2 linked regions of the Marinobacterium aestuarii genome follow. The protein of the gene in region 1 interacts with the protein of each later gene in a pairwise test. Links are inferred from orthologs where the notes say so. Each region holds a gene or a part of one and is shown in the gene's direction. Other genes may lie near its edges.

The links.
Region 2: the proteins of zntB (region 1) and lepA interact in binary tests that used the Escherichia coli proteins (3 or more experiments, as listed by UniProt). The link is inferred for Marinobacterium aestuarii from one-to-one orthologs.

What each region holds. Positions count from the first base shown.
Region 1 is NZ_CP015839.1:3,201,388-3,216,581, reverse strand. What follows is about bases 5,539-8,370. They hold zntB (zinc transporter ZntB), read left to right. Parts: upstream 5,539-6,378; coding sequence 6,379-7,362; downstream 7,363-8,370. Other genes in these bases: rimK (30S ribosomal protein S6--L-glutamate ligase), read left to right, coding at 7,815-8,370; A8C75_RS14040 (ATP-dependent zinc protease family protein), read left to right, coding at 7,390-7,818; A8C75_RS14050 (serine/threonine protein kinase), read left to right, coding at 5,539-6,321. Also shown: A8C75_RS14080 (PA4780 family RIO1-like protein kinase), read right to left, coding at 1-738; A8C75_RS14075 (DODA-type extradiol aromatic ring-opening family dioxygenase), read right to left, coding at 970-1,794; A8C75_RS14070 (DoxX family protein), read right to left, coding at 1,874-2,320; A8C75_RS14065 (LysR family transcriptional regulator), read left to right, coding at 2,484-3,440; A8C75_RS14060 (M48 family metalloprotease), read right to left, coding at 3,548-4,573; A8C75_RS14055 (DUF2750 domain-containing protein), read left to right, coding at 4,923-5,321; more of A8C75_RS14050, read left to right, coding at 5,314-5,538; more of rimK, read left to right, coding at 8,371-8,720; A8C75_RS14030 (sulfatase family protein), read right to left, coding at 8,898-10,304; A8C75_RS14025 (LysR family transcriptional regulator), read right to left, coding at 10,498-11,382; A8C75_RS14020 (ABC transporter substrate-binding protein), read left to right, coding at 11,584-12,945; A8C75_RS14015 (carbohydrate ABC transporter permease), read left to right, coding at 13,051-13,989; A8C75_RS14010 (carbohydrate ABC transporter permease), read left to right, coding at 13,992-14,822; A8C75_RS14005 (ABC transporter ATP-binding protein), read left to right, coding at 14,841-15,194. UniProt on the Escherichia coli protein: Zinc transporter. Acts as a Zn(2+):proton symporter, which likely mediates zinc ion uptake. Purified ZntB reconstituted in liposomes also binds and transports Cd(2+), Ni(2+) and Co(2+).
Region 2 is NZ_CP015839.1:3,986,585-4,001,820, reverse strand. What follows is about bases 11,705-14,578. They hold lepA (translation elongation factor 4), read left to right. Parts: upstream 11,705-12,178; coding sequence 12,179-13,978; downstream 13,979-14,578. Other genes in these bases: lepB (signal peptidase I), read left to right, coding at 13,988-14,578; A8C75_RS17360 (DegQ family serine endoprotease), read left to right, coding at 11,705-11,981. In the rest of the region: A8C75_RS17390 (FAD assembly factor SdhE), read left to right, coding at 6,122-6,376; A8C75_RS17385 (protein YgfX), read left to right, coding at 6,360-6,803; nadB (L-aspartate oxidase), read right to left, coding at 6,772-8,382; RNA polymerase sigma factor RpoE, read left to right, coding at 8,642-9,229; A8C75_RS17370 (MucB/RseB C-terminal domain-containing protein), read left to right, coding at 9,276-10,124; A8C75_RS17365 (SoxR reducing system RseC family protein), read left to right, coding at 10,125-10,559; more of A8C75_RS17360, read left to right, coding at 10,584-11,704; more of lepB, read left to right, coding at 14,579-14,800; A8C75_RS17345 (DUF4845 domain-containing protein), read left to right, coding at 14,833-15,216; rnc (ribonuclease III), read left to right, coding at 15,213-15,236. UniProt on the Escherichia coli protein: Required for accurate and efficient protein synthesis under certain stress conditions. May act as a fidelity factor of the translation reaction, by catalyzing a one-codon backward translocation of tRNAs on improperly translocated ribosomes.

The sequences.
Region 1 (15,194 bases):
GCCGGTCAGCTCGATGTCTTCGTGCAGCTTGCCGTCTTCGTACAGCGCCCAGATTTCCTTGGCATAACGGCTGCCCAGCAGTTGGGGGGCGAACTGGCTGTAGTAGTGGGTCATGTTGTCGACGTCCCGTGCCAGCATCGATTGGGCGTGGTTGTTAGCCGCCGCATCCACCGCCTGGGGCAGGTCGATGATCACCGGACCGTATTCATCCACCAGCACATTGAATTCCGACAGGTCGCCGTGCACGACGCCGGCGCAGAGCATGCGCATGACGTAGTTCATCAGCAGGGCGTGATCTTCCAGTGCCTGCTCGGCAGACATGGATACATCACTCAGGCGCGGCGCGACATCGCCGGCTTCGTCTGTGATCAGTTCCATCAGTAGCACGCCATCCGTGCAGCCATAGGGCTGCGGCACGCGCACACCGGCCGCTGCCAGCCGATAGAGAGCATCGACCTCGGCGTTCTGCCAGGTTTCTTCCTGCTGCTTGCGGCCGAATTTCGAACCCTTTTCCATGGCCCGGGCGCGGCGGCTGTTCTTGACCTTGCGGCCTTCCTGATAATTAACCGCCTGCTTGAAGCTGCGCTTGGTGGCTTCCTTGTAGACCTTGGCGCAGCGTATCTCGGTGCCGCAGCGCACCACATAGACGTCGGCTTCCTTGCCGCTCATCAGCCGGCTGATCACTTCATCCACCAGGCCATCTTCGACCAGGGGCAGTATGCGTTTGGGAGTTTTCATGGCGCCCTGTTACCTGAACCAGGGGCTGGATGGAACAGCACCGCCTGTACAGGCCAGCGGGGAGGGGTGGAACAGCGGCATCCAGTAGACTCCTTGACAAAATGGGACCTGACTGCAGGACGGGCCCGCAGCAGGGAGTCTGAGTTTAACACCGCAGTGCAGCAGGCTTCGACCGCCGGATGCCGAAACCGACGGTTTTTTCGGTATTTAATGTCCCCGCAGGTCAAACCGTCAGTCTGCGGCGGCGGCTGTGCCAAAGATGAAGGCCGATTGCACGCTGCCCATGACCCTGTCTTCAAACACTTTCTGGCCCGGATCTGCGCCCGCGGCACCGGCGATAACATGCAACGGCAGCAGGTGTTCCTCCGCCGGGTGGGATGCACGCCCACCCGGCGCCTGGGCCCAGTTGCCAAGACGCTGCTCGCGCTCGGCCCGGGGGAGAGCGACGGTTTCGGCCAGCCAGTGGTCAAAGCGTATCGAGTCCGGGTCGGTCTGGGCACCGCCCTGGCGCAGGCGCTGCATGTTGTGAAAGCTCATGCCGCTGCCAATAATCAGTACGCCTTCATCACGCAGCGGTGCCAGCGCCTTGCCGAGCGCAAGATGTTCGGCGGGATCGAGTCCTGCACGCAGCGACAGCTGCACCACAGGGATATCGGCGTCGGGGGTGGCGAGTTTGAGCGGAATGAATACGCCGTGGTCCAGCCCACGCTTGTGCTCCGGGGTACAGGGGATACCGGCGTCGGCGAGCAGTGTCTGAATGCGGCCCGCCAGTTCAGGGTTGCCGGGCGCGGGCCATTGGAGTTGGTAGGTGTGGGCCGGAAAGCCGTAATAGTCGTACAGCAGACTCGGTGCGGCCTGGGCATTAACGCTGAACTCAGGCGCCTCCCAGTGGGCGGAAATAACCAGCAGAGCCCTGGGGCGGCTGTCCAGCTGGCTTATGACGTTGCTCAGCCAGGCTTCCATGTGATCCCAGGTGCCGGCCGGAGGCCAGTCCATGAAAAAGCACGGGCCGGCGCCGTGAGGGATAAAGATACTGGGCAAGCGTGCTGGGCTCATGAAATTGTCCTCGAATGACGGCGGTGAAATGCCGCCGCCAGGCATTAGCTGGCGGCGGGGTAAACAGGCAAAGTGCAGTTTAGAACTTCAATCCCAAGCGGCTATCCAGAGAGAAACGCTCGCCGCCGCGCAGGAAAACCGCAAGGGCGATCAGGCCCCACATCAGCGGATATTCCACTCCGCCGTTGGTCCAGAAGAAACCGTTGGCTGCGTGTACCGTCAGGGCTACGCCCATCAGGGTCGCGATGGCCAGTGCCGCCGGGCGGGTCAGCAGGCCCAGTACCAGCGCCAGACCGCCGAAGAACTCCACCAGGCCCGCCAGCAGGGCGAACAGAAAACCGGGCTCCATGCCAAGGCTGGTGGCGAAGAACTGGCCGGTGGCATCCAGGCCATAGCCGCCAAACCAGCCAAAGAGTTTCTGGGCACCATGGGGCATCAGCAGCAGGCCCGCGGTGATGCGAATCAGTGGGTAGCCCAGCGGTGACAGGCGATCGAACAGGGTGCTGCTAAGGGTTTGAGTGGTCATGGCGTATCTCCAGAAGCGTATGAGTGGGGTGTCAGGCGGTGCGCTGAAACTGAAGACCATGGTATGTTGGTTTCCATTTTTTGAATAGAATGCAAAACAGTAACCTAAGGTTTCTATAATGGAAACTATATCTATTGTCCGGTAGTCATTATCAGAGAATCCCATGACCTCACATATTAGCGGCGGATCCAACAGCTTTGGCGGCATGCTTGGGGGCTCGCTGGAAGACATCAAGGCATTCTGTGCCGTGATCGAGTTTGGTTCCGTGTCGCGGGCGGCCATTGAAATGGGTGAGACCAAGGGCAGTATCAGCCGGCGGGTTTCACGGCTGGAGGCCCGGCTCGGCGCTGCGCTGCTGGCACGCACGCCCAGGGCCGTGAGCGCGACTGAGGAGGGAATCGCTTTCTACACCAAGGCGCGGGATGCGCTCTCCTTGCTGGCCGATGCCACCCAGGGCGCGCGCCAGTCCCGCACCGTGCCCCATGGCAATCTGCGGGTGACGGCACCGATGGATATCGGCCTCGATGTGTTACCGCCGCTGCTGGTGCGATTTCGCGTGCTGCATCCACAGATTACGGTGGAGCTGCTGCTGACGGACGCATCGCTGGATCTGGCGGCCAATCGAATCGATCTGGCACTGCGGGCGACCTCAGGTAATCTGCCGGACATGGGTTACCGTGCCTCAGTGCTGACGGCATTTCGCATGGGCCTTTACGCAGCACCCAGCTATCTGGCAGCGCGGGGGATACCCGAAACGCCGCAGGATCTGCAAACCCAGGATCTGGTGACCTTTCGTGAACTGGCGGGGGCTGCGAGTCTCCCACTGGTGAATGCCAGGGGGCGTCGGGTGGAGGTCACGGCAAGACCGGTGGCCCGCACCACGGACTACGCCAGCGTGCACCGCATTATCCAGGCCGGTGGCGGTATCGGTGTATTGCCGGACCTTATTGCAGGCGCGAGCCTTGCCGCCGGTCTGATTGTGCCGGTCTTGCCCGACTGGTTCCTGAGTGACGGCAAACTCTACGCCATTAGCCTCAGTGGCGACCAGGCACCAGCGCGGGTGAGCGTTTTTCGGGACTTTATTCGCGCCGAGCTGAACGCTGTACCGCCTGATGCCTGACTTACTGCCTGCCGCTTCTTGTAATTTGTAATTCGTAATTCGTTAATAGGCCCACCCATCACCCATCACCCATCACCCATCACTAATCACCAATCACCAATCACCAATCACGAGTCGCTCTGCTGAAGAGCCTGCGCTGCCGTTTGCATACGCAGGTAGCGCTCGGCGGTACTGGGGTGGGTGAGGCCGCGACTGTGGCGAATGGCGGTCGGAAAATCGGTGCCCAGACGGCGCCAGAACTCGACGCCCGGTTCTAGTGGCACGCCGGCCCGGTGCAGCACCACCAGTGCCTGCAGGTCGGCTTCCAGTTCCCAGTTCAGCGCCTGATGGTGGATTCCCAGAGTCGCGGCTATGCCGGGGCTCGGGTAGCCCTGAGTCAGGGCCAGCAGATCAAGTAACGCTCCAAGCAGCAGGTTGCGCAGCTGCTTGTCGATATGCTGCAGGCCGTTGTGAGCCAGCTCATGGGCAATCACCAGGGCGAGTTCGTTATCGTCCCGGGCATAGCTGAGCATTCCCTGGTTGACGCGAATTTCGCGGCCATCGGCATGGGCATTGATGGCGCTGCTGCGATTGAGCCGCACGGGCCAGTCGCACAGTGTTTCGGGCATCAGGGTGAAGCTCATCAGGCTGTTGCCGCGTTCTATCTGCAGGCTGAGCGGCCCCGCCATCGCGCGCAGCTGTGCATCGACGCTGTTATAGGTTTCGCTTGTAACAGTGCGGCCCTGCAGGCGCACTAGGCGATCACCGGCGTGAAGGCCGGCCTGGGCGGCGGGGCTATCGGGCAGCGGCGGGCGCAGTGTCGGTCGTTGATCAAGCCCGTAGACTGTGTGGGCGGCGGGGCGCAGCGTGCGGGTATAGCTGTCTATGCTGTGCAGACGCAGGCCGTAGTCGCTGCGTTGCGTTGCCGGGCACAGTTCAAGTGCTGCGATCAGCAGGGGGCGTGCCACCCGGGCGAGGCGGTCCTCGCGGGCGTGCCGCAGTATCAGCGCCTCGGTACGCTGGTGTTCGGCCTCTGTGGCAATGGCTGCATCTGCAGGCGGGGCCGGCAGGCTGCCTGGGCCGGCGCAGGCAGCGAGCAGCAGTGAAAGCGCAAGGCAGGATACGAATATGGAATGGCGGCGGATGCTGTGCATCAGTAGCGGAGCAGAGCCTGGGCGAGAGTGTGATGCTCTTGTGCGCTCAGCGGTTTTACTGCTGCTATATGGGAGGCTCTGTGCATGCGCTGATCACCTTTTGATCGCCTTGTTTTACCCGCTATTTACCGTAGCCCTCATGCCTTTGTAGCGGTTTGATCGCCGCTTTTGTGGCCAGGTTGGGGTGAAGCCGAGGTGAAGGTAGTGTAGCAGCCAAAAAGCGGCCAAAAGGGGGCGAAAACCGGCGTTTTCGGCCCCGGCCCGACTTGATCCGCCGGCCTCATTCGTCCATGCTGCACGGCATTCGCCGATGCACCGGCGAGCCCATATTCAAAGGCAGGGCCGAACCATGACGTACAAACTGACAGAGCAGCAGCGAGGCAAGGTTATTGCCCGCGACGCGCAGGAGCGATTCGATCACTTTCTGCAAAAAGTGGCAGACTGGGAAGAGATATGGAGCCTGAGCGACGCTGAAGGCTGTGTCATGCTGAACACCGATGATGGCGAGAGCTGCCTGCCGGTATGGCCCCACCCAGACTACGCGCTGGACTGGGCCACTGACGGCTGGGAAGGTTGCGAAGCATTGAAAATCGACCTGCAGGCCTGGTTCGAGCGCTGGTCTCCGGGGCTGGACGAAGACGGCATTCTGGTGGCGGTATTCCCGCGTGCTGATGAAGAAGGCGTGCTGCTGTCGGCCGGCGATCTGACGGAGTCGATCGAAGCGCTGTTGGGAGCCGGTGGTGACTGACCACAACTCTGGCTCGGCCGCGGACCTTGCGCTGCACCCTTTCGAGGCTCTGACACCGGAATTCATCATGGATGCGGTGGAGGAACTTGGCTATCTGTGTGATGGCGTTATTTTCCCCCTCAACAGCTATGAAAACCGCGTCTATCAGGTTGGCATCGAGGAACAGCCTCCGCTGATCGCCAAGTTTTACCGGCCCCATCGCTGGAGCGAAGCTCAGATTCTGGAAGAGCATGCGCTCTGCTACGAGATGGAAGAGTATGAACTGCCGGTGGTGGCGCCCTGGCGCGACGAAAGCGGGCGCAGCCTGTTCCAGCGCGGGGACTTCTGGTTTGCGCTCTATCCGCGTCGTGGCGGCCGCGCACCGGAATTTGATGATCTGGATAATCTGCTCATTCTGGGCCGGTTTCTGGGGCGCATGCACGCCATAGGGGCGAAAATGCCGTTCGTGCACCGTCCGGTGCTCAACAGCCAAACCTACGGTCATGCCAGCGTGGCGTTGCTGCGCGAGGACTTTATCCCGCGGGATCTGCGTCCGGCCTATGAAACCCTGAGTCGCGATGTGCTCAAGCTGGTGGATGAGGCCATGGCGGAATCCACAACCCTGATCCGGGTACACGGCGACTGTCATGCCGGCAACGTACTCTGGCGCGACAATACCCCCAACTTTGTCGATTTCGACGATGCTCGCATGGCGCCTGCGGTACAGGATATCTGGATGCTGCTGTCGGGTGATCGCGACAGCCAGCAGCGGCAGCTGTGCGAAGTGGTGGAAGGCTATAACGAGTTTTATGACTTTCACCCGCGCGAGCTGCGCCAGATAGAGGCGCTGCGTACGTTGCGCATCATGCATTATTCCGCCTGGCTGGCGCGGCGCTGGGCTGATCCTGCTTTCCCCCGTGCCTTCCCCTGGTTCAACACCGAGCGTTACTGGAGCGAACATATCCTCGAGTTGCGCGAGCAGTTTGCCGCTCTGCAGGAACCCTCGCTGCGGCTGCTCTAGTCGTACCCGGCGCCCGGATGCCTGGAACTATACTGGTATGAATATAAGGATGCAGGCATGACGCCACTGCATGGCCCTGACGGTTTGATTTACGCAATGCTGCTCGATCGCAAGGGCGCTGCCCGCGAGCTGAGCTGGGACGAGGTCGGGCACTGGGATCCGTCCCAGGGCTTGCTGTGGCTGCACTTCGACTATACCCATGCAGACAGCCGCAGCTGGTTGACGGATCATAGCGGTCTGCCGTCCCTGGCGGTGGACTCCCTGCTGACCGAGGAAACGCGACCCCGTGCCGCCCTGCTGGGCGCCGGATTGTTGCTGGCCCTGCGTGGCGTCAACCTCAACCCGGAAGCGAATCCCGAAGACATGGTGTCTATCCGGCTGTATCTCACCCAGGATCTGATCGTCAGCACGCGCAAGCGCCAGTTGCTGTCGGTGTCCGATCTGGTGGCCGAGATGCGCAGTGGTGTGGGCCCAACGGACAGCGGCGATTTCCTCGTGCGCCTGGCCGACGGCCTGGTGATGCGCATGAGTGATACGGTGGATGAATTCGAAGACCGGGTCGCGGACCTTGAAGAACAGGTGCTGTACAGTGGCAATGGCGAGCTGCGCCAGCCCCTGGCCCAGCTGCGTCGCCAGACCATTGGCCTGCGGCGTTACCTGGCACCGCAGCGCGAGGCACTGGCACGGGTGGTGAGCGAGCCGCTTGGCTGGATGGATGATCAGGCACGCATGCGCATGCGCGAGGTGTCCGACCGGCTGGTGCGGCATATCGAAGATCTGGATGCGGTACGCGAACGGGCGGCCGTTACCCAGGAAGAGCTGATGAGCCGCATGTCCGATCAGCTCAACAGCCGGCTCTATGTCTTGTCGCTGGTGGCGGCGATTTTTCTGCCGCTGGGCTTTCTGACCGGGCTGCTGGGGATTAACGTCGGGGGGGTGCCGGGGGCGGAAAACCCCTCGGCCTTTACGGAGTTTTCGCTGTTTCTGATCGTGCTGGTCGCGGTTCAAATCTGGCTTTTCCGCCGCAAGCGCTGGCTTTGATGGCGCTCAACTGCAGGGATTAACGTCATGCTGGAAACAATAGGTTGGCGCGAGTGGCTGTCGCTGCCGGAGCTGGGGATTGATCGTATCAAGGCCAAGGTCGATACCGGTGCCCGCACATCCTGCTTGCATGCATTCAAGCTTGAGCCCTTCTACGAGCGCGGCGCGCTCTGGGTCGCAGCCGATGTGCATCCCGTACAGAACAACCAGGAGACGGTGCTGCATTTTGTGGCGCCGGTACTGGACGAGCGGCAGGTCTCCGATTCCGGCGGCCATCGCGAAAAGCGTATCGTCATTCAGACCCTGGCGCGTATGGGCGAGCATGAATGGCCCATCGAAATGACGCTGACCAACCGCGACAGCATGCGCTTTCGCATGTTGCTGGGGCGCACTGCCATGCTGAACCGTTTTGCCGTCGATCCGGCGGCCTCATTTTTGTTAGGAGCACAGCCATGAAGTTGGCAATTCTTTCCCGCAATGCGCAGCTGTACTCGACCCGCCGCATGGTTGAAGCTGCCAAGGCACGTGGTCATGATGTACAGGTTGTCGATGTGCTCAAGTGCTACATGAACATCAATATGCAGCATCCCGAGATCCACGTAAAAGGTGAGGTTCTGAGTGATTTTGATGCGGTTATTCCCCGTATCGGCGCCTCTGTTACCTTTTACGGCACGGCGGTGTTGCGTCAGTTCGAAATGATGGGTACCTATCCGCTGAACGAATCGGTGGCCATTTCCCGCTCCCGTGACAAGCTGCGTTCCATGCAGTTGCTGTCACGCAAGGGCATAGGCCTGCCGATTACCGGCTTTGCCAACAAGCCGTCCGATATCCCGGACCTGGTGAAAATGGTCGGCGGCGCGCCCCTGGTGATCAAGTTGCTCGAAGGCACCCAGGGTATCGGTGTGGTACTGGCCGAAACCCGCCAGGCGGCGGAAAGCGTGCTCGAAGCTTTCATGGGGCTCAAGGCCTCGGTCATGGTGCAGGAATACATCAAGGAAGCCGGCGGTGCCGATATTCGCTGCTTCGTGATCGGCGACAAGGTCATTGCGGCCATGAAACGCCAGGCCAAGGCGGGAGAGTTTCGCTCCAACCTGCACCGTGGCGGTGCCGCCAGCCTGGTGCGCCTGACCCCCGAAGAGCGCAGCACCGCCGTGCGCGCCGCCCGCACCATGGGTCTGAACGTGGCAGGAGTGGATATTCTGCGCTCCAACCACGGTCCGCTGGTGATGGAAGTCAACTCTTCACCGGGCCTGGAAGGCATCGAAGCTGCCACGGGGCTCGATGTCGCGGACCGTATCATCCAGTTCATTGAAAAGAATGCCAGCAGCCACAAGACCCGCACCCGCGGCAAGGGCTGATCAAAAGCGGGGAGGTGCAAGGGCCGAGGGTAAAGCGGCAAGCGGAAACGCGAACACAAGGCCTGATGCCGTGGTGGTATTTAGTGTGCTGAGTTCAGGCGCGCAATGCCCGGGGGGGCTTCAGTCAGCCTGGCATGACGTTGGGTCAGCCAGGCTGGGGGCGTGGAGTCATGGGGTTTATGCCCGGCGTTTTGCTGTGCCTTCGCTCACTCCGTTGCCTAAACCAAGGCGTTCGTATTGCTGCAGGGCCATCAGATCGGTCGCCTTGAGGCGATGCTGCCCCGCGGGAACCTCGGCTGCATTCTCTATAACCGGTCGGCTCCCATCTTCAACCTCGGCGATCCACGCCAATAGTCTCTCTTTCAACTGGTCCGCAAGCTCGCGGAAAGGGGCCATGCCGATTAGATTGACCAGCTCGTAGGGGTCAGTATCGAGGTCGTAGAGATAGCTCTCACGGTAAATCTCGGCACCGGCATGATGTCGGTCATAGTCCGACGTGACGCCATATTTCCATCGATGGGTTCTTAGCGCACGGCCGGTCTCGGTTTCACTGATCTGAAAGAACAGGTCCTGGCGCCAGGGCGCACGCGCATCCCGAACCAGGGGCAGTACGGATTTGCCGACCATGCTGTTGGGCACTTCAAGGCCCGCAGCATCAATAAGGGTCGGGGCAACATCAACGGTGCCGAAAAGCCCCCTGACCTGGCCGCCGGCGTTAAACCCCGGGCCGGTAATCAGCGTTGGAATGCGCACTGCGCTCTCGTGGCAAGCACGCTTGTATTCATCATTGCGGGTCTTGAAGTGGCACCCATGGTCCGTAGTGAACAGCACAATGGTGTTGTCGAGCATGTCCAGGCTCTTCAGGGCGTCCATCAAGCGACCAAATGCCTCGTCAATCCGTTTCACCATCCCGTAGTAACCACTAAGCTGCCACGGGCTCGTGCCCTTGTAAGTCATCAAGTCGGGCGGTGTCCACAGGTTTGCCGCACAGGCTTCACGGTAGCCATCGGGAGCCGGGTAGTCGTCTATATGGTTTTGATGATGGGGTTCCAGGAGGGATACGAACAGCATGAAGGGGTCGTCCTGATGGGTATTGCAATACCGTATCGCGGCATCAGTGACCGCATCAACACGGTATCCAGGCAGTTTTTTCGGGTTGCCATCCTCGTCGAACAGGATGGCGTCATAGGCGTCAGAGATATGTTCCACCAGGTTCGCGCCGAGCCAGCTCTGGTAGCCTCCGCGCATGTTTTTAGGCACGGGGTCAGCTCCCCCGAGGTGCCATTTACCGATGTAGCCGGTTGAGTAGCCATTGCGGTTAAACACCTTGGCCATCGTCTCGGCATCTTCACTCAGCGTGATACCGTTGCGAAAGACGCCGGTTTGCGTGGAGAATTGCCCGGTTTGCATCGTGGCACGGGCCGGACCGCACAGAGGCTGGGTTGAGAATGAATGATAAAGGTGTGTGCCGGACCTGGCTATCCGGTCGAAGTTGGGTGTGAGCCCCATCGGGTTACCATGTACACCGGTGGTGTCGTGCCGCTGCTGATCGGTAAAGAATACAATAATGTTGGGCTTGGACATGTTGTTCCTCCGCGGGTTCGCGTCTTCGTTTCCAGCAAGGTAGCAACGATGTTTCATAGCGTATAATCAAATGTTTTGTCCGTATCGATAACTAAAACGAATAATACGACTCACTTCGTTCCTGTCTTGCCCTGCGCTGACAGGTAACACAACACACATAATGCCGGGGGCTTATCGGATAACCCTATGGCGGTCAGCTGAGCAGGGTCGGGATCAATGCCAGTATCCGCTGAACGATCCTGTACGACTCCGACGACTCACGGAACAGGGCCCCGGAACTGAATTGCCATATCGGCGGCAGCTGCTTTAGCCGGACCAGGTCATATTTTGCCGCGTCCCGTTCCAGCACTTGCGGCAGCAGGGTCAGGTGTTGCGATCGGCTTGCCACATTACAAACACCGCTGATTGCATCGATCTCGATGCTGATATTGGGCGGCGGCAGCGAATGACTGGCATAAAAATCCTGCAATCTCATGTTCAGCTCTGGCGTACGACTTGGGATTATCCACTGGCAGTCAACCAAATCAGCGATTGCAATTGTTTCGGCGTTGGCGAGCGGATGGTTGCGGGAGCAATATGCACATTCTTCAATTTTCATCAGCCATAAGCTCTTTATCCCCTCTGGAGCGCCGCCAATAAGGGCCCCCAGAAAGAGGTCTACCTCGCCGTCCAGCAACTTTGGAAGCGCGGAGTTCGGGCCTTCAAAGCTCAATCTGAGCTTTGTCATCGGGAACTCCTGGGCGAGGCGCTCGATGAGCTGCAACGCAACGTCCGAATGATAGACAACGCCGGCTGCGATACTGAATTTCGAAACCTCACCATCCCGGACGGCCCTGGTCTTCTCGTGGGCGAGTCGGTATTGCAGCTCTATGTTTTCGGCGTGTTTGAGCAGGGCTTCCCCCACTGCCGTCAGCTTCATGCCGCGCCTGGAGCGCTCAAACAGCTGACCTCCGAATTCATGCTCCAGCATTCGAATGGTCTTTGTCAGGGCCGGCTGTGAAAGGGCAATGCTTTCAGCCGCCTGGGTTAGATTCCCGGACCGGGCAACCGCGAGAAACGCATGAATTCTGCGGTCCATATCATCACCTTAAGTTATGGTTAGAATGACTTAATATCATTATCATGCAGAAATTGAAACGCATAGGATGATTGAAGACACTGAGTTTGGTGGGTTTTGTGAGCCGTCAGCAGCCGACGTTAACAGCCCGAGCCGGAGCCCTCGGATTGGCAAAGCCGATCGACGCTATAAATACAACAAGAGTAACCAAGGGTGGTATCCATGGAAAAATTTCGTCTTTCATCCGCACTCGGTCTCGCTGCCGGCGCACTCATGCTGGTAAGCGGCACCGTATATGCGACAGACAGCTACGTTGATGTTGGAAAACAAGAACCCATCACGATCCTGATAAATTCATCCCCCTGGTACCGGGGATTCGAGGCTGTGGTGGAGCTCTACGAAGAGCAGACAGGGAACAGGGTCAGTCTGGAAGTGACGCCTTTTAACGGCATGCTTGAGAAAGCCCGTGCCGCTGTGCGCAGCCCCGGAACGAGCCCTCTTGACCTTGTGAATATCGACAGCCCATGGACGATTGAATTCTACGAAGGTGGCTTTCTCACGCCCCTGACGGATATCGATCCTGCCTTTGAAGTGCCGGACGAAGTCTACGCCTACGATGACAGTGGTTGCTGGGACCAAGGTAAAAGGTTTCGGACCTGTGACTCGGGCACGTTGATGGGGTACTCACCTAACGGAAATATTCAACTGCAATTCTACCGAGGGGATGTATTCAAGGAAAAAGGCCTGTCGCCTGCCAGGACGTTTGATGAGGTATTGAAAAATTGCGAGGCCCTGCATAATCCGTCCGATACATACGGCTATTTGCAGGTTGGGCAGCGTGGTGGAGGTGTCACTTATTCCTTCATGCCTTACCTACTTAGTTATGGCGGCAATCTCGTGGCAGATCCACTGAATGGTGATTACAGTGTGATCTTGAACTCACCGGCCGCACAGCAGGCGCTGGACAAATTTATTGAAGTCAGCCAGAAGTGTGGCCCGGAGAATTACGGCATCATTGGTCAGGGTGACTTGATCCAGCTACTGCAAACCGGCAAAGGTTTGCAGGCCCATGCTGTTGTTGCTGCATTTCCAAACTTCGATGATCCACGCAAGTCTGCGGTCGTGGACAAGATCGAGTCCAGTGTATTGCCGAGCGCCTCGATGGACGCAAGTCCCGGTGTGGGAATCGCGAACTGGGTGTTTGGCATCCCCCATAACGCATCCGATAGTGGCAAGAAAGGAGCCTTAGCTTTCTCAAAGTGGTTTCTGACCTATGAAGCGCAGTACGCCTATGCTGAAGCCGGTGCGATACCTGTCCGGCGGGACGTGTACGCAAGCGATCTGAAACTGCAGCGGGAGTTTCGCTGGATGGATACCTACCAGGACGCGATTGAGCACGGCAAGCAGATATACGGTTATGCCGAAGGCGCGGCTGTCGTCGATGTGCTCGAGCTCAAGCTAAATCAAGCGCTTATTGGAGAGCTTTCGTCCGCTGCCGCTTTGAATGCCGCTGCCGAAGAAATGCATAAGCTTTTTGTCAGAAGTGGCCGTAAAACCGGTACGTTAACCCCTCTATCTGAATAGGTAAGGGGCCCGCAGGCCTGGTCTTTCTTGGTCAGCGGGCTCTGCCAGGTACCAGCGGCTAGTCGTACTTAAAGCAGCCATATTCAGCGTGGAGATAAAAATAACATGGCAAGAATACTCCGTTTACAAAAGAGCGATGCGCGTATAGAAGGTAAGCCTCGGTCATTGATTGATTTCATCGACAAGCATTTAAATTGGTTCACACTGGGCCCGGCGCTTGTCATGATGCTGATGCTAACGGCCTATCCTTTTATTAATCTAATCTGGATGGCAGTTTCAACGATTACATTTGAGCAGGCCAGTGAAGTTTGGACGTTTACGCCTGTCAGAAACTTTCAGGATCTTTTAAGCGATGAAATATTTCGGATCGCACTCTGGAATACAATAGTCTTTTCTGTTGTATCGGTCAGTGTTGAAATAGTACTTGGTCTTGGCTTGGCAATACTGGTGTCATCAATTACCAGGTTCAAGGGCGTGGTACGTACGGCGCTTATCATTCCAATCCTGATGCCGCCTATCGCCATCGGTTCCATGTGGAGTCTGATGTACGGCTTTGACTTTGGTGTCATTAATCAAATGCTAGGTTATATCGGAATAGCTCCGTTGAACTGGCTTGGTTCTACTTCGCTTGCGCTGATGTCGGTGATTATTGTTGATGTTTGGCACTGGACCCCATTTGTATTTCTGATATTGTTCGCATCGGTCGAAGGGTTGCCCCGGGACGTGATTGAGGCGGCGCGCGTTGACGGAGCAGGGAATAGGGCGATTCTTTTTAAAATCATTATTCCTTTGCTCAAGCCCGCTATCTTTGTCGCCTTACTGTTTCGCAGCATTCTGGCCTTTAAAGTTTTTGATGAAGTTTTTTTGTTAACCTCAGGTGGTCCCGGGACGTCAACGGAGGTCGTTAGTCTTCACCTTTATAAGGTTTTCTTTGTACAGAATGAGATGGGCTACGGTGCACTTCTTTCCATTGCAATAATCTGCGCCACGGTTGCTTTCCTTTGGGTTGGAAAGTGTGCGGGCTCAGCCCTTAAGGAGAACTGATAATGCTTGCACTGCGTGGATACTCTCGCCTTATTGGTTATGCTCTGCTTGGACTGGGCGTTGCGATTATAATAGCCCCTTTTCTATGGATTTCTCTCCAGTCATTTAAATTCGAGATTGATATTCTTCAGGGGTCCTGGATATTTAATCCTACACTGACGAACTATACAGACGTGCTTTACTCTCGCCGCTCTGATTTTCCGGTTAATATATGGAACAGTCTGGTAGTGGCTACAGTTTCGACGATCTTCGTTTTGATCATAGGGACGCTCGCCGCTTACTCACTTAGCCGGCTAAAGTGGAACAAATATATCGCCGGCGGTTTTCTCGGGTGGACGCTGCTCTTTAACATGATTTCACCACTTACATTAATTGGTCCCTGGTACCTGATCTTCCGCGAAGTGGGCCTTTCCGAAAGTCTAACTGCACTTGTTCTTATCCACATCACGTTACATATGCCCATGACCATATGGTTGATGATGTCATATTTCAATGAAGTTCCTAAAGATATTGAAGACGCCGCGATGATGGATGGCTGCCGCAGGATTGATGTTTTCTGGAAAATTGCACTACCATTGGTGAAACCTGGTCTTATAGCCGCCGGTGTGCTGTCTTTTGTTTTTTCATGGAACGAATTTGCAGCCGCACTTAATCTTACCAGCATGGATACGGCAACGGTCCCGGTCGCCATTGCACGCTTTGCTCAGCAGTATGAAATTCAATATGGTCAAATGGCTTCAGCATCTGTTTTATCCACCATTCCCGCTCTGTTTCTTATGTTTTTTGGCCAGCGTTTTGTCGTTCAGGGCCTGACTATGGGCGCCGTTAAATAATTTATTGGAGTACGAGAAATGGCTGAAGTTAGAATTGAAAACCTCAAAAAGGACTTTTCCGGTATCGATGTTATTCGTGGAATTGACCTGCATATCAAGGACAAGGAATTTATAGTCCTGGTTGGGCCATCCGGCTGCGGGAAATCAACGCTTTTACGCATGATCGCTGGCCTGGAAGACATTACCGGCGGGGAACTTCGAATCGGCGGGGAGACAGTGAACGACCTGGAGCCCAGAGAACGTGGTATTGCGATGGTTTTTCAAAGCTACGCGCTGTACCCGCACATGACCGTTGAAAAGAACATGAGCTTTTCTATGACGCTGGAAAAGCAGGATAGCGAGCGGATCAACAAGGCAGTAACACAGGCGGCC
Region 2 (15,236 bases), 780 kb from region 1 along the record:
GCCTCACTTGAGACACGGGATCAGCGGCAACGATCCTTGAGTCCAAACGCTCTTTAACAGATTGATCAGATAATTCGTGTGGGCGCTTGTCAGGATAAGGCTGATAAATAGCTTTATCAAGGTAAGCAACCCTAATGTGAATTCATTTAAGTTGTTATAGCTTGAGTCAGAATTATCGATACTTCGGTATCTTGATTTAAAACTGAAGAGTTTGATCATGGCTCAGATTGAACGCTGGCGGCAGGCCTAACACATGCAAGTCGAGCGGTAGAGAGAAGCTTGCTTCTCTTGAGAGCGGCGGACGGGTGAGTAACGCGTAGGAATCTACCTGGTAGTGGGGGACAACATTCGGAAACGGATGCTAATACCGCATACGCCCTAAGGGGGAAAGGAGGGGATCTATTTATAGACCTTTCGCTATCAGATGAGCCTGCGTAGGATTAGCTAGTTGGTAGGGTAAAGGCCTACCAAGGCGACGATCCTTAGCTGGTCTGAGAGGATGACCAGCCACACTGGGACTGAGACACGGCCCAGACTCCTACGGGAGGCAGCAGTGGGGAATATTGGACAATGGGGGCAACCCTGATCCAGCCATGCCGCGTGTGTGAAGAAGGCCTTCGGGTTGTAAAGCACTTTCAGTGGTGAGGAAAGGGTAGCGGCTAATAACCGTTACCTGTGACGTTAGCCACAGAAGAAGCACCGGCTAATTCCGTGCCAGCAGCCGCGGTAATACGGAAGGTGCGAGCGTTAATCGGAATAACTGGGCGTAAAGCGCGCGTAGGTGGTTGAGTCAGTCAGATGTGAAAGCCCCGGGCTTAACCTGGGAACTGCACCTGATACTGCTTAACTAGAGTACGGTAGAGGGCAGTGGAATTTCCTGTGTAGCGGTGAAATGCGTAGATATAGGAAGGAACACCAGTGGCGAAGGCGACTGCCTGGATTGATACTGACACTGAGGTGCGAAAGCGTGGGTAGCAAACAGGATTAGATACCCTGGTAGTCCACGCCGTAAACGATGTCGACTAGCCGTTGGGAGACTTGCTCTCTTAGTGGCGCAGCTAACGCAATAAGTCGACCGCCTGGGGAGTACGGCCGCAAGGTTAAAACTCAAATGAATTGACGGGGGCCCGCACAAGCGGTGGAGCATGTGGTTTAATTCGACGCAACGCGAAGAACCTTACCTACTCTTGACATCCAGAGAACTCGCTAGAGATAGCTTGGTGCCTTCGGGAGCTCTGAGACAGGTGCTGCATGGCTGTCGTCAGCTCGTGTTGTGAAATGTTGGGTTAAGTCCCGTAACGAGCGCAACCCTTGTCCTTATTTGCCAGCACGTAATGGTGGGAACTCTAAGGAGACTGCCGGTGACAAACCGGAGGAAGGTGGGGACGACGTCAAGTCATCATGGCCCTTACGAGTAGGGCTACACACGTGCTACAATGGCCGGTACAGAGGGCTGCAAACCCGCGAGGGGGAGCCAATCTCACAAAACCGGTCGTAGTCCGGATCGCAGTCTGCAACTCGACTGCGTGAAGTCGGAATCGCTAGTAATCGTGGATCAGAATGCCACGGTGAATACGTTCCCGGGCCTTGTACACACCGCCCGTCACACCATGGGAGTGGGTTGCACCAGAAGTAGCTAGTCTAACCTTCGGGAGGACGGTTACCACGGTGTGGTCCATGACTGGGGTGAAGTCGTAACAAGGTAGCCGTAGGGGAACCTGCGGCTGGATCACCTCCTTAAACGACATGGCTTGTTCTGGCATAGCGTCCACACGAATTATCTGATCAAACGTTAAAGAGAGCGAAATATTCGCGGGGATAACCTGTGGATAAAAGAGCTTGTAGCCGCAAGGCTAAGAGCTTGACGATGTAGGCTTGTAGCTCAGCTGGTTAGAGCGCACCCCTGATAAGGGTGAGGTCGGTGGTTCAAGTCCACTCAGGCCTACCAATTTTACAGGTTTGAAAATTGATGTAGATCGATGGATTAGAGCGCACCCCACTCTTTATGATAAAGAATGGGTGATGTCGGTACTTCAAATCCACTCAGGCCTACCAAATTTCCGGCAGGAAAGTTGTAGTAGCTCAGCTGGTTAGAGCGCACCCCACTCCCCATGATAGAGAATGGGTGAGGTCGGTGGTTCAAGTTCACTCAGGCCTACCAGTTTTCCGCAATATTGCGAAAACTTGGTGATCTGTACGGTGGTCAAGTCCGCCAAAAGCCAGTGGCCTAGTCTTCTGGTGTATACCCGGTTCCGGGGCTATAGCTCAGCTGGGAGAGCGCCTGCTTTGCACGCAGGAGGTCTGCGGTTCGATCCCGCATAGCTCCACCATTTAAAAGAAAGCTGTAAGTCATAAGTTGCACACCGATCACGGTTTGAAGCTTATCGCTTAAAGCTGTCAGCTCGAAGCTTATCGCTTCAAGCTTGCTTTATCGCTCTTTAACAATATGGATTCGAATTAATTCGAGATATGTCTTGTACTGTAGTACAAGCGCCAATGGCGAAAAATCTTATCGAACTCTCGTCCTTACCAGACGCCTTCGGGTTATATGGTCAAGTGACGAAGCGTGCACGGTGGATGCCTTGGCAGTCAGAGGCGACGAAAGACGTGGTAGCCTGCGAAAAGCTTCGGGGAGGTGGCAAACAACCTTTGATCCGGAGATGTCTGAATGGGGAAACCCACCCAGTTTACTGGGTATCTTTTAGCTGAATACATAGGCTTTAAGAGGCGAACTCGGGGAACTGAAACATCTAAGTACCCGAAGGAAAAGAAATCAATTGAGATTCCCTTAGTAGCGGCGAGCGAACGGGGATTAGCCCTTAAGTTGGTTTGGTGTTAGCAGAAGGCGCTGGAAAGTGCCGCCGTAGTGGGTGATAGCCCCGTATGCGAAAACGCCTTATCAATGAAAACGAGTAGGACGGGACACGTGTTATCCTGTCTGAACATGGGGGGACCATCCTCCAAGGCTAAATACTCCTGACTGACCGATAGTGAACCAGTACCGTGAGGGAAAGGCGAAAAGAACCCCTGTGAGGGGAGTGAAATAGACCCTGAAACCGTGTACGTACAAGCAGTGGGAGCGGTTCTTGAGACCGTGACTGCGTACCTTTTGTATAATGGGTCAGCGACTTAATTTCAGTAGCAAGGTTAACCGTCTAGGGGAGCCGTAGGGAAACCGAGTCTTAATAGGGCGTTTAGTTGCTGGGATTAGACCCGAAACCGGGCGATCTATCCATGGGCAGGTTGAAGGTTGAGTAACATCAACTGGAGGACCGAACCGACTACCGTTGAAAAGTTAGCGGATGACCTGTGGATCGGAGTGAAAGGCTAATCAAGCCCGGAGATAGCTGGTTCTCCTCGAAAGCTATTTAGGTAGCGCCTCATGTCTCACCACCGGGGGTAGAGCACTGTTTCGGCTAGGGGGTCATCCCGACTTACCAACCCGATGCAAACTCCGAATACCGGTGAGTGCAATCATGGGAGACACACGGCGGGTGCTAACGTCCGTCGTGAAAAGGGCAACAACCCAGACCACCAGCTAAGGTCCCAAAGTTATCACTAAGTGGGAAACGATGTGGGAAGGCTCAGACAGCTAGGAGGTTGGCTTAGAAGCAGCCACCCTTTAAAGAAAGCGTAATAGCTCACTAGTCGAGTCGGCCTGCGCGGAAGATATAACGGGGCTAAGTGATACACCGAAGCTGTGGATGCCATTTATGGCATGGTAGAGGAGCGTTCTGTAAGCCGTTGAAGGGAAAGCTGTGAGGCATCCTGGAGGTATCAGAAGTGCGAATGCTGACATGAGTAACGATAATGGGGGTGAAAAACCTCCACGCCGGAAGACCAAGGTTTCCTATCCAACGCTATTCGAGGTAGGGTGAGTCGGCCCCTAAGGCGAGGCAGAAATGCGTAGTCGATGGGAAGCAGGTTAATATTCCTGCACCGGCGGTAACTGCGATGAGGGGACGGAGAAGGCTAGGCGAGCGCAGCGTTGGTTGTCTGCGTTTAAGGATGTAGGTTGGGGGATTAGGCAAATCCGGTCCCCCTTAAGACTGAGATCTGATGACGAGGTTCTTAGGAACTGAAGTCGTTGATGCCACGCTTCCAGGAAAAGCCTCTAAGCTTCAGGTTACCGCTGACCGTACCCAAAACCGACACAGGTGGTCAGGTAGAGAATACCAAGGCGCTTGAGAGAACTCGGGTGAAGGAACTAGGCAAAATGGTGCCGTAACTTCGGGAGAAGGCACGCTCCTGATGGTGACCCCCTCGCGGGGTGAGCTGTTGGGAGTCGAAGATACCAGGTGGCTGCGACTGTTTATTAAAAACACAGCACTCTGCAAACACGAAAGTGGACGTATAGGGTGTGACGCCTGCCCGGTGCCGGAAGGTTAATTGATGGGGTTAGCGCAAGCGAAGCTCTTGATCGAAGCCCCGGTAAACGGCGGCCGTAACTATAACGGTCCTAAGGTAGCGAAATTCCTTGTCGGGTAAGTTCCGACCTGCACGAATGGCGTAACGATGGCCACACTGTCTCCACCCGAGACTCAGTGAAATTGAAATAGCTGTTAAGATGCAGTTTACCCGCGGCTAGACGGAAAGACCCCGTGAACCTTTACTATAGCTTCACAGTGGACTTTGACATTACTTGTGTAGGATAGCTGGGAGGCTTTGAAGCGTGGACGCCAGTCTGCGTGGAGCCAATCTTGAAATACCAGCCTGGTACTGTTGAGGTTCTAACTCTGGACCGTAATCCGGTTCGAGGACATTGTGTGGTGGGTAGTTTGACTGGGGCGGTCTCCTCCCAAAGAGTAACGGAGGAGCACGAAGGTACCCTCAGCATGGTCGGAAATCATGCATTGAGCGCAAGAGTAGAAGGGTGCTTGACTGCGACACTGACACGTGGAGCAGGTACGAAAGTAGGTTCTAGTGATCCGGTGGTTCTGCATGGAAGGGCCATCGCTCAACGGATAAAAGGTACTCCGGGGATAACAGGCTGATACCGCCCAAGAGTTCACATCGACGGCGGTGTTTGGCACCTCGATGTCGGCTCATCACATCCTGGGGCTGAAGCCGGTCCCAAGGGTATGGCTGTTCGCCATTTAAAGTGGTACGCGAGCTGGGTTTAGAACGTCGTGAGACAGTTCGGTCCCTATCTGCCGTGGGCGTTTGAGATTTGAGAAGAGTTGCTCCTAGTACGAGAGGACCGGAGTGAACGAACCTCTGGTGTTCCGGTTGTCACGCCAGTGGCATTGCCGGGTAGCTACGTTCGGACGGGATAACCGCTGAAAGCATCTAAGCGGGAAGCCCCCTTCAAGATGAGATCTCACTGGGGCCTTGAGCCCCCTAAAGGGCCGTTTAAGACTAAGACGTTGATAGGCGGGGTGTGTAAGCGCTGCGAGGCGTTGAGCTAACCCGTACTAATTGCCCGTGAGGCTTGACCATATAACGCCCAAGGCGTTTGGTTGCCTGCTCCGACTGAAAAGAACGAGCAGGCGAAAAGCACGAGAGAGACGAGATTGACGCATTGGCACGAGCTTGTGCTGCAGACAAGACATAATCGAATTAAGACACGTCGCGACAGGCCACAATCTGTCGAGGCCAGAATCCATAGTGTACAAGTTTTGCTTGGCGACAATAGAGCTGTGGAACCACCTGATCCCATCCCGAACTCAGTAGTGAAACGCGGTATCGCCGATGGTAGTGTGGGGTTTCCCCATGTGAGAGTAGGTCATCGCCAAGCATTTAATAACGGAAACCCCGGTCTCGATGAGGCCGGGGTTTTTCCGTATGGGATAATGACTGGCGATGACCCTCACATGGGGACGGTAGACAGCGCCGCTCGCGGCCGTCCTGCCATGTGATAGTAGGGTCAAAACGGGACTTGTCGAAGCGCAGCTTTGACCCGGTTTGACGACCGCAGCATACTTGTCTGCGGGACGGCTCGCCAGCGAGGCGCCAAGTATTTATTCAACGAAAACGCCTCGACCTTCGGTCGGGGCTTTTTTGTATGTGGAATTTGAAAATCCGTGATTTTCGCACAGGACATTTAAAGGCATGGGTTGCTGCCTTGTGACTTAAGTGATAAAACGCCTGCATCATTCACACTAAGAGTATTTAGAGCCCTATGTACAGTGACGAGGATATTCGACGTCTGAGATGGCAGAGTCGGCGCGGCATGCTTGAACTGGACGTTCTGCTGGTGCCTTTTGTTGACGAGGCCTTTAGTCAGTTGCCGCTGGAGGATCAGCTAAGGTTTGAAAAGCTGCTCGCCTGTGAAGACCAGGATTTGTTTGTCTGGTTTATGCAGCGTGAGGTTGCGGCCGACCCTGAGATTGCCCGGATGGTGAAGATGATTCTGGACCGTGTTCAGCCCGCTTGAAGTTACGCTCAAGCCGTCGCGCATGCTCTGGTGGCTGCAGCTATCAAGCCACCTCACACTTGTCGTGCTGCTTGCACTTTCGGTACTCCCGTCCTCTCTGATTCTGTGCCTGGCTGTTGTTGCAGGGCTGAACCTCTGGCTGAGTTACCGTCAGCGCAGGGATGCTGTACAGGCACTGCGCTGGGATGCGGACCTGCATACTGTTGCGCTCTATGAGGCGGAGCAGGGCTGGGTGACGGTCGATACGCTGGAGTCGGTGCTGGCCTGGCGCTGGCTACTGATATTGAGAGTTCATGCCGGTGGCCGACGGCGGCGGCTGGTACTCTTGCCTGACAGTGTAACTGCCGATGCCTTCAGGCGCCTGAGTGTGATCGCCAGGCTTGCGCCTTTGCAGCTCAGTGCACCTGATCAGGCCACTCGTAGTTAACCGGCGTCAGAATGGTGTCGCGTGCCTCGGGGGCAAGATCCGGATAATCGAGGGTGTAATGCAGGCCCCGGCTTTCGGTGCGCTGCATGGCTGAACGAATAATCAGGTCTGATACCAGCGCGAGATTGCGCAATTCCAGCAGATCCCGGGTGACGCGGTAGTTGCTGTAATACTCGGTGATTTCCTGCTGCAGCAGATCGACGCGGTGCTTTGCCCGCTGCAGTCGCTTGTTGGTTCTAACAATACCCACATAGTCCCACATGAAGCGACGGAGCTCTTCCCAGTTATGGGAGATGATAACGTCTTCGTCGGAGTCGGTGACCTGGGATGAGTCCCAGGCCGGTACGCTAATGCTGCTGTCCGGCGATATCGTCTGGCTGGCGGCGATGTCGGTCGCAACCGCGCTGGCGAACACCAGGCATTCAAGCAGGGAGTTGGAGGCAAGCCGGTTGGCGCCATGCAGGCCGGTGAAGGCCGTTTCGCCGATCGCATAGAGCCCGGGGATATCGCTGCGCCCGCGGATATCGGTCACGATGCCGCCACAGGTGTAGTGGGCGGCGGGCACTATGGGAATGGGCTGGCGTGTGATGTCGATACCCAGCTCCAGACACTTGGTGTAAATGGTCGGAAAGTGACCCTTGATGAAGTCGGACGGCTTGTGGGAAATGTCGAGGTAAAGGCAGTCACAGCCCAGGCGCTTCATTTCGTGGTCAATGGCTCTGGCGACGATATCGCGCGGTGCCAGTTCGCCGCGCTCATCAAAGCGCAGCATAAAGCGTTCGCCATCCGGCAGCAGCAGGTGACCGCCTTCTCCGCGCACAGCTTCGGAAATCAGAAATGACTTGGCCTGCGGGTGGTACAGGCAGGTGGGATGAAACTGATTGAACTCCATATTGGCAACCCGGGCGCCTGAGCGCCAGGCCATGGCGATACCATCTCCGGAGGCTCCGTCCGAGTTGCTGGTGTAGAGATAGGCCTTGGATGCGCCACCGGTGGCGAGTACGACCTGACCGGCCCGGAACAGCTGTACCTCGCCGGACCCGCTGTCCAGGACATAAGCGCCAACACAGCGATTGTTTGCCAGGCGGAGCTTTTCACGGGTAATAAGGTCAACCGCGATGCAGTTTTCAAACAGCGTTATATTGCTGGCAGACTGGGCCTGCTGAATCAGGGTTTCCTGTACTGCTCTGCCGGTTGCATCGGCGGCATGGATAATGCGTCTGTGGGAGTGGCCGCCCTCCTGGGTCAGGTGCAATTGGCTGTCTTCGCGGGTAAAGGGGACGCCCTGCTCAATCAGCCACTGGATGCTGCGAGTGCCCTGGGTCACCGTATATTCGACCGCCTGCTGGCGACTCAGGTCGGCGCCGGCGATCATGGTATCAGCGTAGTGGGCCTGGGTCGTATCGCCTGCATCGAGCACGGCAGCAATGCCGCCCTGGGCCAGCCAGGTAGAGCCGGAGGTCAGCTGTCCCTTGCTCAATACAGCGACGCTCAGGTGCGTGGGAAGCTGTAAAGCCAGTGTCAGGCCAGCCGCTCCGCTGCCAATGATCAAAACGTCATGGATATGTTCGCTGGTCATGCTTAACCCTGAGAGCCGTAGTGCGGGATGCCAAACAGCAATTATGCAATGCAGGGGCTGCCTGCGTGAACCTTTTGTGTCGTTTGACGGGAAATTTTTCCGATTCGGTCGGAACTAACCATTCACCCCAGGTTCATATTGTTTAGCTTGCGATACCCGGCTCTTGAGAGGTTGCAATGACGTAGTCGGCACAGCCATACTCACGTCATTAAATCCCCTGCAGTAGGGGAAGTAGTACCTTGGAACATAAGGATCTGGAGTGTCAAACGAGAGTCAGAGCGCGATTGACGGGCAGCTGGTGAAGCGTGTGCAGGCGGGTGACAGTCGAGCTTATGATCTGCTGGTAAAAAAGTACCAGCACAAGATCATTGGCCTGATTGGGCGTTATGTGTATGACCACCACGAAGCGCTGGATGTATCCCAGGAAGCTTTCATCAAGGCTTACCGTGCCTTGCCGAAATTCCGTGGTGATAGTGCCTTTTATACATGGTTGTACAGAATTGCCATTAATACGGCCAAAAATCACCTGGTTGCCAAAGGGCGCCGTCCACCGGATGTTGATGTGGCGGTGGAGGATGCACATTATTTTGGTGGAGACAGTCAGCTCAAGGATATCGAAACGCCCGAGAACAACCTTTATCGGGATGAGCTTGAAGCCATCGTTAAACGTGTGTTGGATAAATTGCCCGAAGACCTTCGGGTTGCGCTGACGTTACGCGAGTTCGATGGTTTAAGTTATGAAGATATCGCCAATGTCATGGATTGCCCGGTGGGAACGGTTCGTTCCCGTATTTTCAGGGCGCGAGAGGCGATCGATAAAGAGATAGTGCCTTTTCTGGCGGAGTGACGGAGAGCTGCCGGGAACATGACGAGAATGTGTTTGAGGGAAAACCATGAGTGATGAGTTCAACGATACCCTGTCGGCGCTTGTGGACGGTGAAGCCAATGACTTTGAAACGCGTCGGCTGCTGTCTACGCTGGATGAGAAGCCGGCGATGGGTGAAAAGTGGCGCCGTTACCACCTGACACGCTCAGCCCTCAAGGGCGAGCGCGATACGGTGATTACTGATATCAGTGCCGGTGTGATGGCGCAGATAGCCAGTGCTGATGTGGGGCCGCTGCTGGATACAGGAGAATTCGATGCCGAGCAGGAAACGGCTCCCCGCAAGATCGAAGCCGGGCGTTACTGGAAGCCGCTGATCAGCATGGCCACGGCCGCCTCCGTGACGGCAGTGGTCATTTTGGGTGTGCAGGGCTTCAATGCTGAGCCGATAAACACGGTTGCCAGCAGCCAGCCGCAATACCTGTTGCCGTCGGTGAGCAGTTCCGCCGATTTCGTGCGGGCCCGCTATGGGCACGAGAGTGGTTATGCCGCCCAGGGAGCTCCGCAGGCGGATGTGATTCGACTGTCACGCGGGCTTGAGCGCTACATCGATCAGCATCAGCATATGCTTGGCGTCAAAGAACCAGGCTGGCGAGCTCAGTGGTTGCCGGATGGCTTTACCAAGGTGCGTCATGAAGTGATGCCCGATGCTGAAGTGATGCTGTTTTCCGATGGGCGTCATTCGGTATCCGTTTGCATCGAACCGTTCGGGCGTCAGACGGTTGCCGCCGGCGCTGCGCAGTCCAAGGACATGATCGCGGTCGGAAAACGTCGCGGTGATGACTTCGTGACGGTTGTGGGTGATGTGCCGCTGATGATTGCGGATCGTATTGCCGCTTCAGTTCAGGTCAGCCAGTAAATGCTGCAGGAAGATGCTGTTGTGGTGGCTGTGGATGGCGAAGGTATCTGGGTTGAGTCCGATCGCACAGGCACCTGCCAGAGCTGCAGCGCCAGCAAGGGATGCGGCCAGCGTGTACTGGCAGAATATGCCAGCAAGCGCAGCGAACGTCTGCTGATTGATAACCCGCATGGCCTTGTGGCGCGCGTAGGTGACAGGGTCAGTGTCGGCATCGAGGAAGGCAGTTTTCTGCAAGCCTCGGTGCTGCTCTATACCCTGCCTCTTGTCCTGCTCTTTCTGGGTGGATACCTGGGATCCTTTTACGGTGTGTCCGAGTTGCCCTCGGTTATTGGCAGCTTCTTTGGTCTGGCAGCGGGTTTGTTGCTGGTCAGGGGCGCCGGGCAACGTCTGGCGCGCTCCTGTCGTTACCAGCCTGTACTGATGAATATTATCTAGTGTGCCCTCAAAAGGTCTGAATCCATGCAGTCAATGAAAGTAGTACTCAGCATTCTGTTGTGTCTGGTATGGTTGCCTGCGCATGCCGAATTGCCTGACTTCAAAAGTCTGGTGAAGGAGGCGGCGCCTGCAGTGGTCAATATCAGTACGGTACCCAAAGAGAAGACCGGCCAGGCGTCTGCGCTCAATCCGTTCGAGGGGCCTGATGCGGAGCAGATTCCTGAGATGTTCAAGCATTTCTTCAAGCAGTTGCCGGAGCTGGGCGAGCAGCCGCGTCCCGCGCCGCGCTCGCTGGGTTCCGGTTTTGTCATCAGTAAAGACGGTTACATTCTTACCAATCATCATGTGGTCAAGGGAGCTGGCAAGGTGCTGGTACGCCTCAGTGACCGGCGCGAGCTTGAAGCCCAGGTGATTGGCTCGGACGAGCGAGCGGATGTGGCGGTGCTGAAAATTGATGCGACCGGGTTGCCCTTTGTGCGTATTGGTTCGTCGGAGGCGCTGGAAGCGGGTGAGTGGGTTCTTGCCATTGGCTCGCCCTTTGGCTTTGACCATTCAGTGACCGCAGGGATCGTCAGTGCCACCGAACGTGCACTGGCCAACGAGTCCTACGTACCTTTTATCCAGACTGATGTGGCGATCAATCCGGGTAACTCCGGTGGTCCGCTGTTTAACCTCAATGGCGAGGTTGTCGGCATAAACTCACAGATTTACACCCGCTCAGGCGGTTTTATGGGGCTGTCGTTCGCTATTCCAATTGATGTTGCCATGGATGTTGCCGAACAGCTCAAGACCCAGGGTCATGTCACTCGTGGCTGGCTGGGTGTGATCATTCAGGAAGTAAGCCGAGATCTCGCTGAGTCCTTCGGTCTCGACAAGCCTGCCGGTGCCCTGATTGCAAAAGTATTGCCGGGTAGCCCCGCCGAAAAGTCAGGCTTCATGGAAGGCGATGTGATTTACCGCTTTGATGGTCGGGATATCGATTTGTCGTCGGACCTTCCGCCGCAGGTTGGTCGCATCAAGCCCGGGGAGTCCGTACCTATTGATATAGTGCGCAACGGCAAGCATGAGCGGCTGGATGTCACTATAGAGGCACTGCCTGAAAACAGCGATCAGCTTGCCGCATCCGGCCGTGCCGATGAGCTGGTGAGCAATCGCCTTGAGCTGGTTGTCGGCGAGCTGGATACCGAGCGCAAGGAAAAGTGGAATCTGCGTTCAGGCGTGGTAATACGCGCGGTTAACCCTGGCGCCGGCGCGGATGCGGGGCTCGTGGTTGAGGACGTCATTACCATGGTAAACGGAGAGGTGATCGAGAGTGTGACTCAGTTTGAACAGGCGCTGGAAAAGCTTCCAGTTGACCGGCCGGTGCCTCTGCGCATCGTGCGTCGGGGAAGCCCGATGTTTATTCCGCTCAAACTCGAGTAAATAAAGACAGGGGGCCATCCGGCCCCCTGTTTCGTTCTGGCTGTCGATTAGAGCTCTGAGCACAGAGCACTGTGCCTGTGCAGGGCACTTCCCTGGCGCGTGCATTCGATAGCCGCGCTGCGGTAAATACGGTAAACTTCGTCGCTTTGAATTATCGCCCTAACATCCAGGGTCAGCTGATCCCGAGTATCCTACACGTGAGCAATCTCGATCATATTCGCAACTTCTCCATCATCGCCCATATCGACCATGGTAAATCGACCCTGGCTGACCGCTTCATTCAGACCTGTGGTGGCCTGGCTGAGCGTGAAATGGCCGCGCAGGTTCTGGACTCAATGGACCTGGAACGTGAGCGAGGCATTACGATCAAGGCCCAGAGCGTTACGCTCAAGTACAATGCCCTGAACGGCGAGACCTATCAGCTGAACTTTATCGACACCCCCGGACACGTTGACTTCTCGTACGAAGTGTCCCGTTCCCTTGCTGCCTGTGAAGGTGCACTGTTGGTAGTAGACGCAGCTCAGGGTGTGGAAGCGCAGTCTGTGGCCAACTGTTACACCGCGCTGGAGCAGGGTCTGGAAGTGCTGCCCATCCTGAACAAGATGGACCTGCCCCAGGCCGAGCCTGAGCGTGTGCGCGAAGAGATCGAAGAAGTCATCGGTATTGATGCCAGTAATGCTGTTGCCTGCTCGGCCAAGAGTGGCATGGGCGTTGGTGATGTGCTGGAAGCCCTGATCACACATATTCCGCCGCCGGTTGGTGACCTGGACGCACCGTTGCAGGCGCTGATTATTGACTCCTGGTTCGACAAGTATCAGGGCGTGGTCTCCCTCGTGCGGGTCAAGCACGGTGTGCTGAGGCGCAAGGAAAAGGTACTGGTCAAATCCACCGGGGTGTCCTACCCGGTTGATCAGGTGGGTATTTTTACCCCCAAGCAGACACCGACAGATGCGCTCAAGGCGGGTGAAGTGGGTTATATCATCGCCGGCATCAAGGACATCCACGGCGCGCCGGTCGGCGATACCCTGACCCACGCCAAGACGCCGGATACGCCAATCTTGCCGGGATTCAAGAAGGTTCAGCCGCAGGTCTACGCCGGGCTCTTCCCGACGGATGCGGATGATTACCAGGATTTCCGTGACGCCCTCGACAAGCTGACGCTCAATGATGCCTCGCTGTTCTTTGAGCCTGAAACCTCTGATGCCCTGGGCTTCGGCTTTCGCTGCGGCTTCCTTGGCATGCTGCACATGGAGATCATTCAGGAGCGACTGGAGCGTGAGTACGACCTCGATCTGGTCACCACAGCCCCCACGGTTGTGTACGAGCTTGAGCTCAACACCGGTGAAGTCGTACACATCGACAGCCCGTCCAAACTGCCGGATCCCGGCTCAGTGCGCGAAATGCGTGAGCCCATCGTTGAAGCCAACATCCTGGTGCCGCAGGAATTCCTCGGCCAGGTTATCGGCCTCTGCGTGGAAAAACGCGGGACTCAGAAAAACATGCATTATGTCGGTCGGCAGGTGCAGGTGAAATATGAATTGCCCATGGCGGAGGTCGTACTCGACTTCTTTGACCGACTCAAGTCAGTCAGCCGTGGCTATGCATCGCTCGAGTACAACTTCATTCGCTTTGAAGCAGCCCGCCTGGTGCGCATGGATATTCTCATCAACGCCGAGAAGGTTGATGCGCTGGCGGTGATTCTGCACAAGGATAACGCCGAGTATCGTGGCCGTCAGTTGTGCGAAAAGATGAAGGAGCTGATTCCGCGGCAGATGTTCGATGTCGCGATTCAGGCGGCGCTCGGCGGCAAAATTATTGCCCGCAGTACGGTGAAGGCGCTGCGCAAGAACGTACTGGCCAAGTGCTATGGCGGCGACGTGAGCCGCAAGAAAAAACTGCTCTCCAAGCAGAAAGAAGGCAAAAAACGCATGAAGCAGGTCGGCCGGGTCGAGATTCCGCAGGATGCATTCCTTGCCGTACTGAAAGTTGACAGTTAAGGACAGACGATGAATTTCGATTTTGCTTTGGTACTTGTGGTTGCGACCTTTCTGGCCGCGATTGGCTGGTGTGTGGACAAGTTCTGGCTGGCGCCGGCGCGCAGTGCCAGGGTACAGAAAGCACAGCTGCAGCTGTCGGCGGCTCTGCCGCAGGAGACACTGATCAAGCTCAACCAGGTGCCAGGCTGGATCGATCTTTCCCGTTCGCTCTTCCCGGTGCTCTTTGTGGTGCTGGTCCTGCGCTCCTTTCTGGTTGAGCCGTTTCAGATTCCGTCGGGCTCCATGCTGCCGACGCTGAAGATTGGTGATTTCATTCTGGTGAACAAGTATCACTTCGGCCTGCGACTGCCGGTGCTGAATACCAAAGTCGTCGATTTTAATACGCCCGAGGCGGGTGATGTTGTCGTCTTTAAATACCCGAAAGACCCGTCGGTTAATTACATCAAGCGCGTCATTGGTCTGCCGGGTGATCGTATCCGCTACCAGAACAAGACCGTATTTGTGAATGGAAAGCCGCAGCCGCAGCAGCTTCTGGCCCAGCTTCCGCCCCTCAAACCACAGCAGTTGCTGCTGGCGGAGAATCTGGACGGGGTTCAGCACCAGGTCTACCATGATGTTGCCGCCAGCGGAATTGTCGGTGAGTGGGTTGTGCCACAAGGGCAGTACTTTGTCATGGGCGATAACCGCGACAACAGTAATGACAGCCGTTACTGGGGCTTCGTGCCGGACGAACTGCTGGTGGGCAAGGCTTTCGCCGTCTGGATGCACTGGGAAACCTTCTTCAGTCTTCCGTCGTTCGGCGATGTGCGTCTGATTGAGTAATCATGTAGCTGCCTGGTGAATAGGGGATTGAAATGATTAATGCTGTGAAAAGGGAACAGGGCGCGTCTTTCGTTTCCATCCTGATGGGGATGGTCGTTGTCGGCGTTTTTCTGGCGGTAGGCTTTAAGCTGTTTACACCGTACAAGGAGCACGCGACCGTTAAATCCATTATTGAAAATGTGATTAACGATCAGGATCAGGTGTCCAAGGAATTTCGTTCCATTCGGCGCACGATTTACGATCGCGCCATTATTAACCAGGTGCGGGCCGAGCTGTCGCGGGAAGATTTCCTCAAAATTGAGAATATAGACGGCAAGATCCATTTTGATCTTGTCTATGAAGAGCGGGTTCCGATGTTTTATAACGTCGATGCCGTGGTTAAATTTAACGAGCATTACGAAGTCATAAAACCTTGATCAAACCGACCGCAGATCTT